DNA from 3 places in the Paenibacillus sp. p3-SID867 genome. Region 1 is predicted to be linked to each of the others. Evidence: riboswitches for the same ligand, from Rfam matches in the RefSeq annotation. Region 1 holds a riboswitch; each other region holds the start of a gene.
The links. Region 1 has a riboswitch for cyclic di-AMP ahead of M4D81_RS29090 (C40 family peptidase). Riboswitches for the same ligand answer to the same signal wherever they lie in the genome.
Positions count from the first base shown of each region.

Region 1 (4,578 bases):
GATACACCTTCCATATGATCGATATGTCCATCTTTAAATGCCGCTTTTATGTCTATCCAGTGATCATCACGTTTAAAACCTGTAGCCCAGATAATGTTGTCGATATGTATAGGAGTTCCTTCGTTCTGAAAATATAACTTTTGATCCACTATCTTTTCCGTCCTTGCATGGAGTTTTATCCTTCCTTGTTGAATGAGCAGCTTTAACTCCTTTCCATATATCTGTTCTGGCATTGCGTGCAACCATTTACCTAACATACTTTTGCGGTTTGCTGTTAGAAAGCCCACCTTGTCAAAATACCAAAAAATACTCTTGCCGAAAATATGTAACGGTTTATATTGGATCTCACTGCTTGCGGACAAATGCACTTCAAAATCATCTGCCAATTCACTGGAAATTTGGGCCCCGGAGTTTCCTGCACCTACAACACAAACAACCCCTTCTTTAAGTTGGTTCTTATTTCGATATTCAGAAGAATGTAATTGTATAACTGCATCTCCTACCTTATCATGAAAGGAAGGTACAAGTGGCTTCTGAAAAGGACCGGTGGCTACTATAACCTTTTTTGATCTAAATGTACCCTCCGATGTGGAGACTTCAAAGATACCATTGTTCATGGTTAATGATGTAACTTGTGTATTACTTTGAATAGGAAGCTCTAAACGATTCGCATAATCTTTCAAATAATCTGCAACCTCATTTTTATGTGGTAAACCCTGAGGATCACCTTGAAAGGGAACACTTGGTAGACTATTATACATTCTTGGCGTAAACAGATGAAGAGAATCATAGCGATCTCTCCAAGAATCACCAACCTCCTTGTGACCATCAAGGATGAGAAAATCCACAGATTTTTGTTTGAGATAGTAAGCAGCCGCAAGCCCGGCTTGACCTCCACCGATGACTATAACATCTAACATATAAATATCATCCCTCCTTTTAATATTTTTATTTAAAGTATCATATGAGCATTTATTCATCAATAATGAATATCCCAACATTGAGTATCGGCAGAAATGCACATCTTCTAAATAGGCATCAAGTCATTAGTTTTTGTACACTTAAATAATAAGCACCAACGTATGTCTAAGAAGGAAACACGATTGCAAGCCATGAGGGTAACATTGAATTGAAATCATAAAACAAGCCCTTCATAAATGAAGGGCTTGTTCTTTTTAATTATTTCAGTTGTAACTTCCGACCATCATCGTGTAACTTTTTTGACTAATGGTTCTTCTTGCTGTTACATAACGCTGTTTGTAATAGGATTCTGAAAGTTTACTTATCCTTACACCCTTACTGCTGGACGAATGTGCAAATTGACCATTACCAATATAAATTCCAGCATGAGAAATGCCCTTGCCACTCGTATTAAAAAAAACTAAGTCACCCGGTCTCAGATTAGCTTTGGACACTGGAGTGCCTACCTTGGCCTGAGCTTTTGATGTACGTGGTAAATCTAGATTGAATTTATCAAAAATGTACAGAATAAAGCCGGAACAATCGAAACCACTTGAAGTTGTACCTCCCCATTTATAGGGTGTTCCAACGACTTTACTTACTTCAGTAGTCAACTTAGGTTGATTATCCGCAAACGCACTTGCTGCTCCCGAAGATAATATAATGGCAGACCCTAACAACGACAGTAAAATTTTCTTCAAGATTTTTTCTCCCTTCGATGCCTACGGAGTTAGCTGAGGGTTCGGTAGAAGGATCCCTATACTCCCTTTACTACAAGAATAATTCACCCAAAAATGGTTCCCCCGTTTTCAAAACGAAACTCGGCATAATTTATGAATTTTTTGTAACCCTACATAATGTAGTCTATTTATTACCCTTTTGTCAATCTTATCTTTTAATTTCTTTCCCTCCTCCAATAAATGTTGTGATTCGTTCATATTCTCCTATTTAATGGACTTAAATCATTACATTATTCGAAGAATAGCTGGTTTGAACGGTCTAATAAAAAAAACAATATTGTAACAATTTTGCGGAGGATAGAAATTAAAATGGCAGTCGAACCTGGTTCGACTGCCTAAATTGAAATCTTTAAGATTTGTTAGAGACGATTGGATCTGCATATCGTTCAGGATGGTTTCTAAACCTTCGGTATGCAATGAGGCAAATGGCAATTAAAATAATAAAGACACTCAATAACTGCGAGACACGAACTGTACCATAACTCATTTCGCCTTCCTGGAACATAAGCCCCATCGGTGACCAAAGTAATTTCATCAAATCTGCAAGCCAGTTAGAGGCATACCATGCTAAACTGTCGGTACGCAGTCCTTCGATAAAAAACCGCCCGATGGAATACCAAGTGAAATAAGTCAAAAATAACTCACCTGAACGTAGAAAAGGCTGGCGTCTCAACCATAAGAGCAACAACAAACCAACCAAATTCCAAATGGATTCATACAGAAAGGTCGGATGATAATAGATGCCCTCGACATTCATTTGATTGACAATAAAGTTAGGCAAGTGTAGTGTTGTCCTGAGAAAATCCTCAGATACTGGCCCTCCATGAGCTTCTTGATTTATATAATTTCCCCAACGCCCGATCAATTGTCCTATAATTAAACCCGGAGCACATAGATCTGCGATACGCCAAAAATTATAGCCACGTATACGAAAGAAAAAAATCATAGCAACGATCGCTCCGATTAAAGCTCCGTAAATGGCGATTCCACCGTTCCATATTTTGAAAACATCCCAAAAGTTATCGCGGTAATCTTCCCACTTGAATATGACATAGTAAGCTCTAGCCCCGACGATAGCCGATGGCACGCCAACTAGCACCATATCCAAAAAGAACCCTGGATGGATCTGATACCGCTTGCCTTCTTGAATAACGACGATTAGACCAATGAGAGCTGCTACGCTTAAGATAATTCCGTACCAGTATAATTGAATTGGCCCTAATCGAAATGCAATTGGACTAATCGCATCGAACAAACCCTCTCACCTCAATCCCACATCGTTTGTAACCGATGTATTGAGTAGTTCATAATTAATGTTGAAATTACGATTAAACACCCTATATTCACATAAGGAAGGCGATACATGTTGAACAATGATTCTTTTCTTTCACTTCTCAAGCCTAGGATTATCATCTTTAGCTCACTGTTACTGTTTACTATGATTAGCATCGTTTTTCTGACGGATATCTACTTTATTCATTTCAACAAAACCGTTCATATGATAGCACATTATATCAGTCCGTTTATCATTCACTTAATGTTATCCCTTTTTGTGAAGAACAAGGTGTCCTGGTTACTTGGTGCAACGCTGACAACGATTATCTCACTAGTACTGATTCTAGTAGTGGTTTTGGTGTTTTTTTAGCAATTAGTTGCCTGATTTTGGGCTCACGCCAGTCTCAGATCTAGTGAGTACCATTAAGATTGTAATTAAAATAAAGGCTACTAGTGCGAGAAAAGGAATCGTTATAAAACCAAACCAATTAATGTATTGTACATTACACGGCACCCCGTTCGTGCAGGGCTTGATCTCTGCAAATCCAGGGACCTTCTGCTCCAAATAATGAAATAAGGAAACGCATGCTCCAAAAATCGAAAGTGGAAGCACATATTTTTTTATGCTTGTCTCACTGTAAAAGGCAGCAATTCCAAGAATGATACTGAGTGGATACATTAGTATTCTCTGATACCAGCACAATTCGCAAGGAATAAACCCCCTTATCTCGCTAAAATAGAGACTTCCAAGCGTTGCTGTAAGTGCGACAACCCAGGCTAAATATATTGTTTTGTCACGTACTCCCACTACTCGATCCTCTCCCATCTATTCCTTAAGTTGCGCATTGATTAAGGAAGATATCTCCTCATAATCAAACGGGTTCGATACCATAACATTATTGATCATAATCGTGGGTGTTTGTTGTACATTATATTCACGGACTAATTCCTCATCTAAACCAACTTGGTCTTCGATTTGTTTACTTCCCATATCTTCTTTAAGCTTCGCTAGATCGATATTAGGTGTATATTCTTTAGCAAGCTCCAACGCCTTGTCTGGGGTTAGCCATGCGTTATCATGCTGCTCTGTTTCAGGTTGTGCATTAAATACTTCATGATGAAATGTCCAAAATGCTTCAGGGTCTTGCAACCGTATCGCCTCTGCAGCGAGTGCGCCTGTTTTTGATTCTTCACCATGAAAAAGAACATTAATATAGGAAAATGATGCTTTTCCTGTTTCGATAAAGTCCTTCGAGAGTTGTGGCATTATATTCTCTCCCCACGCTTTGCAGGAGGGACATTTATAATCACCAAACTCCACGATTGAAACTTTTGCATTTTTGTCACCTAGGGTAGGCTGGTTTTCCGTGGCCGGTGGGTTGTCAAATACCCCTTCCGAACGATTTGATGGTTGGCTGTTCTGGTTTAACAATACCAAAGCTACCACCAGGCCCACAAAAATGATGGTGAAAATAACTAGATTTTTTGATGATTTCTTCTTATTATTCATGTTTCACCTCAGCTATTTATTCGTTTAGTTGCTTTTTTTAGATGTTTGCTTACTTGCCGTTTTATATGTTTATCACCGCCTTAATTCCAGATC
Region 1 covers NZ_JAMBDM010000021.1:10,991-15,568, forward strand. Annotated here, with positions in the region: gene M4D81_RS29085 (flavin-containing monooxygenase) at 1-920, opposite strand, end outside; gene M4D81_RS29090 (C40 family peptidase) at 1,185-1,661, opposite strand; cyclic di-AMP (ydaO/yuaA leader) riboswitch at 1,665-1,797, opposite strand; gene lgt (prolipoprotein diacylglyceryl transferase) at 2,050-2,955, opposite strand; gene M4D81_RS29100 (disulfide oxidoreductase) at 3,349-3,801, opposite strand; gene M4D81_RS29105 (DsbA family protein) at 3,802-4,485, opposite strand.

Region 2 (4,578 bases), on a different contig from region 1:
GGTATCGGTATCAACAGCCATTCTATACAATCACCTCTCTCCAGAACTAATTTCCGTTGGAACGGAATCGCTGCAGGAAGCTCTGCAGCCGCTCGCTCTGGGGATTATCGAATATCTCCTCCGGCGTGCCCTGCTCAACGATCCTTCCCTCGGCTCCGAAGATGACGCGGTCCGCGATTTCCTTCGCAAAATCCATCTCATGCGTAATCAGCATCATGGCCATTTCGCCTTCCTCCGCGATTTCCCGGATGACCTCCAGCACTTCGCCGACCAGCTCGGGATCCAGCGCCGAGGTCACCTCGTCAAACACCATAACCTTTGGCCGCATGACCAGCGCTCTGGCGATGGCAACCCGCTGCTTCTGGCCCCCGGACAGATTGGACGGGTACATCTTCAATTTGTCGGCCAAACCGACCTTACTGAGCATGGAGACGGCCCGCTCCTCCGCCTCCTCCTTGGATAAACCCAGCACTTTGCGTGGGGCCTCCGTCACATTGCGAAGCACGTTCATGTGCGGGAACAGATTGAAATGCTGGAAGACCATGCCGACATTGCAGCGCATCCGGTGCAAATGCTTTTCATTGGCCCGAACCAGCTTGCCCTTCTCTTCCATATGCCAGAGCAGCTCACCATCAACCTCGATGGTTCCCTCGGTCGGTTCTTCCAGCGTCATCAGCATCCGGCCCATCGTTGTTTTGCCTGATCCGCTCGGACCGATCACAGCCACCTTTTCTCCAGGCTGCATCTCCAGATCAATGCCTTTAAGCACCTGTAGATCACCAAACGACTTGGTCACGCCGGTATATTTCACAATCGGCTTTGTACCCGTAGCGATATCGGGATTTCCCTCCTGCTGCGGCACCTTCGACGCTTCCGCTTGCTCATCGATCACAACGGCATTCAATTGATTCCCTCCTTTTATTTTCCACGCTGCAGATTCATGCGTTTTTCCAGCCTTTGCACAAGCAATGAGGCGATATAACTGATGATCAGGAACAGAATCCCGACCATCGTATACGGTTCAAATGCACGAAACGACTGCGACACGATATTTTTGGCCGTCAGCATCATCTCCACAAGCGTTATGGCGCATAGAATCGGCGTCTCTTTAAACATAACAATCAAATAATTACCCAGTACCGGAATGATCGGCGGCACCGCTTGCGGCAGGATAATACTTCGCCAGGTTTGGGCTTTCGTGTAATTCAGTGCTGTGGCAGCCTCCCATTGTCCCTTCGGCACTCCCTCGATTCCGGATCGGTACACCTCGGACAGATATGTGCTGTAATGCAGCCCGAGACCGATCACCCCGGCATAGAAGGCCGGAATGGAAATTCCGGTAAGAAGCGGCAGACTGTAATACAGGAAGAAGACCTGCACCAGCAGCGGTGTATTGCGAATAAATTCGATCATTCCCTTGGTTATTAATGACAGCACCTTAAATCGGCTCCGCGCTGCAAAAGCAAGGAGCAAGCCGATGACCAATGCCACCGCGAAAGCGCAGATCGTCACCCATACTGTCATTTTTAATGCACTCAAGAGCTGGGGCAGGATATCCCATACATAGTTCCAATCCCACATGACTATAACCTCCCCGCTGTCCATTTACGCTCCAGCAGTCGAACTGCCAGCGAAACAAGCGTAGCAATGACAAAATACATGAGGAGCAGCAGCACCAGAATCTCGGTCGTCCAGGAGATGTAATTATTGCGGAGCACCATCGCCTGATACGTTAAATCCGCCATCGTGATGAAATAAACCAGTGAGGTGGATTTGATGAGCTCCACAAGCTGATTCCCGAAGGGGGGAAGCATTCGCAGGGACGCTTGAGGCAATATGACATTCCACAGTCTTTGCCAAGGCTTCAGATTAAGCGCTACAGCGGCTTCCCATTGTCCTTTCGGAACGGCCAACACGGCGCTGCGAACGATTTCCGAGCCGTATGCGCCGAAGTTCAGCCCGATCGCGAGGATCGCAGCCAGCATTTTCGGAAGCTCGACGCCGATGAACGGAAGGGCGAAATACAACCAGAACAGCTGCACCAGCAAGGAGGTCCCCCGAAAGACTTCCACGTACACGGCTGTCAACGTGCGAATGATCCACAGCTTCGACAGTCGGCATAACCCGGCTGCAAAGGACATCACGACCGCAAGAATGGCTGAAAAGAAAGCAACTACAATCGTGATCTCCGCCCCTTTCAGCAGCGTAGGGAGAAAATCAATCCACGAATTCGGCATGCTACTCCCCGCAAAGGGCAGCGGCCGTCATCTCGCCCGGGAGCTCTTCTTCTGTGAACCCGAACTTCTGCAAAATTTCCAGCAGCTCGCCCGACTCCTTCATTTTTTGAAGCTCCGCATTATAAGCCTCCTGGAACTCGGTATCCGCTTGGCGGAAAGCCGTAGCTCCATAACCGCGAACGCTTTCGCCGTCGATGACCGGCTGCTCGAAATCAGCCACGCGTTCGATGCTGTCGTCGCTGGCCGAATCCAGCATCGCCTGCAGGGACGGCCCCGTCATGGTAATTGCATGCACCCGGTCTGCCTGAAGAGCGCTAATGGCCGAGGCCTGATCGGGAACCTGCACAATCCGGTCCGCAGGAATGCCGGACTTTTCCATATAGCCGATTTCGACCGCACCGGTCATAACGGCGACCTTAGCTTGGTCATGATTGGCAATATCCTCATAACTTCCGAGTCCCAGCGGATTCCCTTGCTTCACCGCAATGGCTTCCCCGATGCTGTACTCCGGATTAGCAAATAATACGGCAGAACAGCGATCCGGATTAATGAACATGCCTGCGGTAATTAGATCAAACCGCTCGGCCTGCAGTCCGGCAACCAGCGATCCGAATTCCGTAAGCTCTCCCCTCATTTCCTTGATGCCAAGCCGCTCCAGAATAACCCTCGCAATTTCAACCGCTTCTCCTGTCAGCTCCCCGTTGGCCTCTTTATAGGCATAAGGCTTCTCATTCGCAAATCCCACGGTGATATACCCCTGCTCAATGGCTTGCTCCAATGTACTCCCTTTGTCACCGCAAGCCGCAAGCGACACCCCCATAATCAATGACAACATCAGTACAACCACTCTTTTCAAAACTTTCCACAACCTTTCATTATGACTTTGGTATGCTTAAAAATGGCATGTTGAAATTACCCATGTTAACACATATGTTAACTAGGATTTAACCTATTCAGATACCTTGCATGGGCCGGACCTTCAGGGAAGATGATTCATCCATCTCCTTCCACGCTTAAACCCAATGCCATCTGATCGATTTAATTGCTTTTGGTTAAACATTTGCAGGCCTTGCCCCTCCTCTTTAGCAGAATACAAAAAGACCACCAAACAGGGGATTTAGACATAGCTCCGCCAGCAGGGGGTCAAAAAATAGAGAAAAGGCCCCTAAAGAGAATTAAGGGCCTTTGTTATGAACATCCATTATGTATGCAAGACCCATCCACTGCTGACGAGGTTAGCTGACGGACTCGGGTAAGATGGTACCCTACACTCGTGATTCCAAGTGACTCGCCCCTGGTGAAACTGGTTCCCCCGCTTTCCGGAAAATGTATGCCGGAAACTAAGCGTGTGTCCATGATAAAGGGAACTTCAGGAAAAGTCAAACCCCTTTAACCGCTTTTTCTGGAAATTCAGAGGCGGAAATGCCGTTCTTCCAGGGCCTATGACAAGCATGAAAAATGCCTCATTCAAGCCTCTTCCCCAACGATACAGGAATTTTATCCCAGCCTCATTTTTCGCTATATAGCAGGCATTTGACATGCCTCCCTTACTCATTCATATGGTGGATCGTTTATGCCATGAATTACATTCGGATTGTGAAAGCTTTCCCCACACATTTACGGCGCAAATTTTTTTTTGAAACGCTGCGTTACAGAGCCTATGAATATCGTAGGGAGATCCGAAATTCATCCTATAGTTTTGCTATTCGTCAATAGATGAATGCCTCCGGGGCTAGCGTACATTCTGGAAATTATAGGTGTTTATCTATCATTTATGCGCTATTAACCCATGCCGTACCGAGAGTATTTGCGTAGTATAGAACAAATCTAAAGGAGGTGCTTCATTTGGAACGTTCTTCTAGAAAGAGAAAATTGTGTGCTCTTAAAAAAATAGAGAAAAAAGTCATTCATGCGAAGAAAAAGCATTGCCCGTCTCATGGTCATGGTGATCATAAAGGCCATGGCGGTGGCATGAAAAAGCGTCGATGCCCAAGAGCTATCCGTGGACCTGTAGGTCCTCAGGGTCCGATCGGACCGGTTGGACCGGTCGGACCTATCGGGCCTGTGGGACCTGCCGGACCGACAACCGGTATTGCAGGACCTGCTGGACCTGCTGGACCAGTCGGGCCTGTCGGACCTGTTGGACCTGTCGGACCTGCGGGACCTACTGGAGCTACTGGAGCTACTGGGGCAACAGGGGCTACAGGAGCAGCCGCAGGAGGAGCCATCATCCCATTCGCATCCGGCATACCGCTTGCTCTGACCACCGTTTTAGGCGGATTAGTTGGATCCGTTGGTCTCGTAGGATTTGGTAACTCGGCCAATACGTTTACGCTGGCTG
Region 2 covers NZ_JAMBDM010000012.1:50,647-55,224, reverse strand. Annotated here, with positions in the region: gene ectA (diaminobutyrate acetyltransferase) at 1-21, opposite strand, end outside; gene ehuA (ectoine/hydroxyectoine ABC transporter ATP-binding protein EhuA) at 47-904, opposite strand; gene ehuD (ectoine/hydroxyectoine ABC transporter permease subunit EhuD) at 919-1,581, opposite strand; gene ehuC (ectoine/hydroxyectoine ABC transporter permease subunit EhuC) at 1,584-2,237, opposite strand; gene ehuB (ectoine/hydroxyectoine ABC transporter substrate-binding protein EhuB) at 2,239-3,072, opposite strand; cyclic di-AMP (ydaO/yuaA leader) riboswitch at 3,449-3,594, opposite strand; gene M4D81_RS34720 (exosporium glycoprotein BclB-related protein) at 4,083-4,578, shown strand, end outside.
Region 2: it holds a riboswitch for cyclic di-AMP, as region 1 does, so the genes downstream of both, ehuB (ectoine/hydroxyectoine ABC transporter substrate-binding protein EhuB) here and M4D81_RS29090 (C40 family peptidase) in region 1, are expected to answer to the same signal.

Region 3 (4,578 bases), on a different contig from region 1:
CGGCCCTACAGCTATTTGCTGCTCGCTTCCTTGAAGCGTCGTGACGCTGAGCGTAGGCTGCAAAGTCTGCGGCACCTGCAGCGCAACCAGTACCATCGCAATGATAAATGCGGCCGGGATGAACACCCGGGTGTGGGCTTTGACGAAATCCTCAAAAAAGTTGCCAACGGTTGTACCTTTGCTGGTCACCGCCCGGATAAACGCAATCGCCACGCACAGCCCGGTCGCCGCGGACGTGAACATCATCATCGTAATGACGGCCATCTGGGCCATATAGGATAATCCCGACTCCCCGCTGTAATGCTGAAGATTCGTATTGGTCATAAAGCTGATGATCGTAGAAAATGACAAGGTCGATTCCATATTGTCGATACCGTTCGGGTTGAAGGGCAATACTCTCTGCATCCGCAGAATCAAATACCCCGCCGCGACGAGCACGATATTTGTTATCACAAAGCTGATGGCATACCCTTTCCATGTCATTCCCTTGCGTTCTTTCAAGCCAATCAGTGCGAAGATCGGTTTCTCCAACCAGGAGAACCATTTATCCGTTCCATTCCCCTCATTGCGAAACACCTGATATAGATAAGTTCCGAGCGGCTTTACCAGCAGCACCAGAACGAGTATAACGATGGCAATTTGTAAAATGCCCATGACGAATGCCTTCCTCCTTCAGCTGTTCCCCTAGAATTTTTCAGGGTGAATCAGCGCATAAATCAAATATAGAAAAATAAAGAGCGTGCATATTAAAATGATCATCACGACTAATCCACCTCCGGTTCCGAAATGACCCGTCCGCACCAGGACATAAACAGCATGAGCAGTCCGTAGGTTCCTCCCAAGATAAGCACCATATATAAATCCTGCATGAATACAACCTCCTAAAACCTCATGGTCACATCAGCCAAGAAGCTTAGCTGACAATGGATGTAATCAGGAAGGATACCTGATGATGGTTCGTATGAAGCACCACATCGGCACCCAGTCCCTTGTATATCAATCGCGGATTGCTGGAATGGGTAATCACATAAATCGACTCCGTCGTCCATGTCCGGCAGATCCGTAAATAGCGGCAGCACAGGTTCAAGCTGCTTTCGAACAAATACACCTTGCTGACGGGAAACTCGGGAATGATCCAGGTTTGTTCATCCCTTGTATCGATAAGAATCATGTTGGTGCAGCCTAGTTCTCGCAGCCTCTCCTGCTCAACCCGGTTGTTGGCTATGGCCGCAAACGAAATGCGCATATAGATCAGCTGGCGGATAAATTCTTCCCCGGCCTTGTTCGGCGCGGATACCAGGATAAACTCCTGCGGTTTCTCCATCTTTTGTTCTCCTCCTAAAAAGTTCAGAAAGAGAAGACAACAACAAAGAAGCCTGGGGAAAGAGAAGAACTCTTCCCGCAGGCTTCTTCATCAGAACACGGTGAAATACACCGTGGCCCAAGTCCACGACAATCGTTGCCTCTCTCGATACGCTTACGAGGTTAGCTGACGGATTCGGGCGTGAGAGTCGCCCTACCCATAGACCGTTATCTTGTCCATGGGATTCACCCCTGAGAGATCAAATGCATCTCCCGACTGGTTCCCCCGTTCCTTTTCCATTCAAGGACTCAGCGAAAATTAAAAACGAGTAGCATGTTATTCTATTAGCCATTGACTAACATCCAGGTCCGACAAAACAGCACAGCTTCAGGTTCGAGCGGTGAGAGTCGCATCATCCTGCATTTCCAGCGAAGGCCCATGTTGCCCTCGCCCGAGATTCGATCCATAAAGAGCACGGCAGCTCTCACACAGCCTTTAGGTCTTCATGGAACGGCTGCCTGTATGCCAACCGCCGATGTCCGTCAATTCATAGTTCGTATCATACGTCCGGCCTTGCAGGAAGTAAATGTGAGCAAAAACACATGTAGCCTTATGTCGAACAGGATCTGACCGATTTCGCTCCATTATCTCCTGAATTCTGCTCTATACTATGTATTTCTCTTGTTTTCTTGTATTTATCGCAATCTATCGAGATACCGAGATTTTGCCATGATAATAGATGTCACGACCGAATGTAAGCGTTTTCTTTTACGGTTTTCATCGATTTTCGGAATGTATCCGTTCAATATGGCCATTTACTTTTAGAGTCCTCCGGCGTATGATTCATCCATCATTCGAAACATTCGTTTACGCTGAGCTCTCGACAGATCGGGAGACGGGGGAACCAAAACCGCCAACGGAGCTTCTGTTGGTGAATGGGGTGAATCCGCAGGCCTGATGATCAGGCATCGCGGTAGGGTGCTCTCAAGCCCGAATCCGTCAGCTAACCTCGTAGGCGCGATTTGAGAGAGAACACCACCCGAGCCTTAAGCGAAGCGGCCACTGTAGCAGGGCCTCTAACGATAAATAGGCCTGGAGAGCGGGGTTACTCTGCTCACCGGGCCTTTTTGCCGTGCATATAACATTCCTATAAAGGAGCGTAGACCATGACGAAACTCATCGAGGCCGCACTGGCCCCCGTCATCGAAACCACATCGCCTGCATTAAATGCAGAGCTCATCCGCTGCATGGAGATATATCGTTTCGACCGGGGCTCGGCTGAACGCTTTATCCCCTGGAGCGACCGAGATTGGAACTGCGGGTTGTTCAAAATCAGCTGTAAAGACGCGGCCGGGTATGCCGAATATGCGCTTCCAAGCACAAGAGAATTCGCGGATCTGGTCCGCTGGGCATCCGTCTTTACGAGGCTGAGAGGTATGCCCGTGACCGAGGCCGTTCGCTATGCCCAGAAGCAGCAGCAGTGGGGATCCGTACGAATGCAGCTCGCCGTATCGGCCCTCGCCGATCTGGAGGCCAATCTGCAACAGCACATCACCCGGAAGCGGTTAGGCAGCCTGCCGCTGGAGCGTTCCTTCCTGATGGACTGCTCGGAGGCGTATTATTCCTTCTAGGACAGCTGCTAGAAAGAGCTACCGTTCTCGCTTCCATTGCAATTGGCTGTTTTCCCCCGCTCACTTGAACATATTTTTGAGCACCATCATCAGGTTGGCCGGCTTCTCTGCCAGCCGCCGGGTGAAATACGGGTACCACATCGTTCCGTAGGGCATATAACACCGGATACGGTAGCCGTCCTGCGCAAGCGCAGCCTGATCGTTCATCCGCAGCCCGTACAGCATCTGAAACTCAAATTCCTGTTTGCCTATGCGGCTCTGCTCGGCAAACACCTTCACCCAGTCGATGATGTTGTCGTCGTGCGAAGCAATCGCGACGTAGGCTCCCTGATCAAAATGCATTTTGATCAACTTCTTATAGTTGTCAATGACCTCCCGCTTCTGCTGAAAGGCGATGGTTCCCGGCTCTTTGTACGCCCCCTTGACCAACCGCAGATTTACGCCAGCATGCATCAAATTGTTGACGTCCTCCTCCGTACGGAACAAGTAGGCTTGCATTACGGTCCCCACGTTGGTCAGCCCCTCCTTATGGAGCCGCAGCGTCATATCAATCGTCGCCTGGGTGTATGGCGAATCCTCCATATCCAGGCGAACGAAATTGCGGTGCTCTTTCGCCTTTTTCGCCACCATTTTGATGTTCTCGTACGCCTTCTCCAGATCCAGCGCCATGCCCATCTGCGTCGGTTTCAGCGATACGTTCGACTGCACTCCACGCCTCGCGATCCCTTCCACCAGCTTCAAATATTCCTCCCGATACCCGGCTGCTTCGTCCAGCGTCCGGATGCCCTCCCCCAGATGGTCCAGCGTGACAAGAATGCCCTTCGCGTTCAGCCTCTCGATTTCATCCAGCGCCTCATCCAAGGTATCGCCGGCAATGAATCGGCCCGCCAATTTCCGGCCGTACTTGATCGACAACCATTTCACGAGTTTATTGCCGGACACCGTCAGGATCACTTTGCGGTAAAGCTCGGTTCCGTCCATGCGCGCGCCCCCTCTGCAAGGTAAACCAAAAATGCACTCTATCTAACTCATATGCAAAAATCATGACGGCATGCAGGAAGACATACATATCTTACATAGAGGTTTTCACCAGGAGTTCCTAACCATGCCACCATGACGCATTCGCAGCTGGACCATTGGCCAGAAGCTTCGATTCATATCATGTTAAGGAGGGGCCTCCCCATGCGAGCATCTTTTCGGAACGAACCATTTATGGACTTCAACAACGAATGGAACAACAAGTTATACGACGCGGCGTTATCCGGGGTCGAAGCCGAGCTTGGCCAATCGTACCCGCTGGTCATCGGCGGTGCCAAAATCCATACGGAGCGCACCGCAAATTCGGTCAATCCGGCGCGCAAACGCCAAGTCATCGGCGTCGTGTCCCAGGCGGATACCGAGCTTGCCGAACAAGCCATTCAGACGGCAGCGCATACCTTTGAGACGTGGAAGCACACCGAGCCGAGCGAACGGGCACGCTATCTGTTCAAGGCCGCGGCGATCATGCGGCGGCGCAAGCTCGAGTTCTCCGCACTCATGACTCTCGAAGCCGGCAAGACGCGTGCCGAAGCCGACGCCGATACGGCCGAGGCGATCGATTTCATGGAATTCTATGCACGCGAAATGCAGCGCCTGAGCGCGCCC
Region 3 covers NZ_JAMBDM010000005.1:228,165-232,742, forward strand. Annotated here, with positions in the region: gene kdpA (potassium-transporting ATPase subunit KdpA) at 1-654, opposite strand, end outside; gene M4D81_RS34790 (potassium-transporting ATPase subunit F) at 685-759, opposite strand; gene M4D81_RS12760 (hypothetical protein) at 914-1,324, opposite strand; cyclic di-AMP (ydaO/yuaA leader) riboswitch at 1,459-1,627, opposite strand; cyclic di-AMP (ydaO/yuaA leader) riboswitch at 2,164-2,337, shown strand; gene M4D81_RS12765 (hypothetical protein) at 2,470-2,934, shown strand; gene M4D81_RS12770 (proline dehydrogenase family protein) at 2,995-3,915, opposite strand; gene pruA (L-glutamate gamma-semialdehyde dehydrogenase) at 4,117-4,578, shown strand, end outside.
Region 3: it holds a riboswitch for cyclic di-AMP, as region 1 does, so the genes downstream of both, M4D81_RS12765 (hypothetical protein) here and M4D81_RS29090 (C40 family peptidase) in region 1, are expected to answer to the same signal.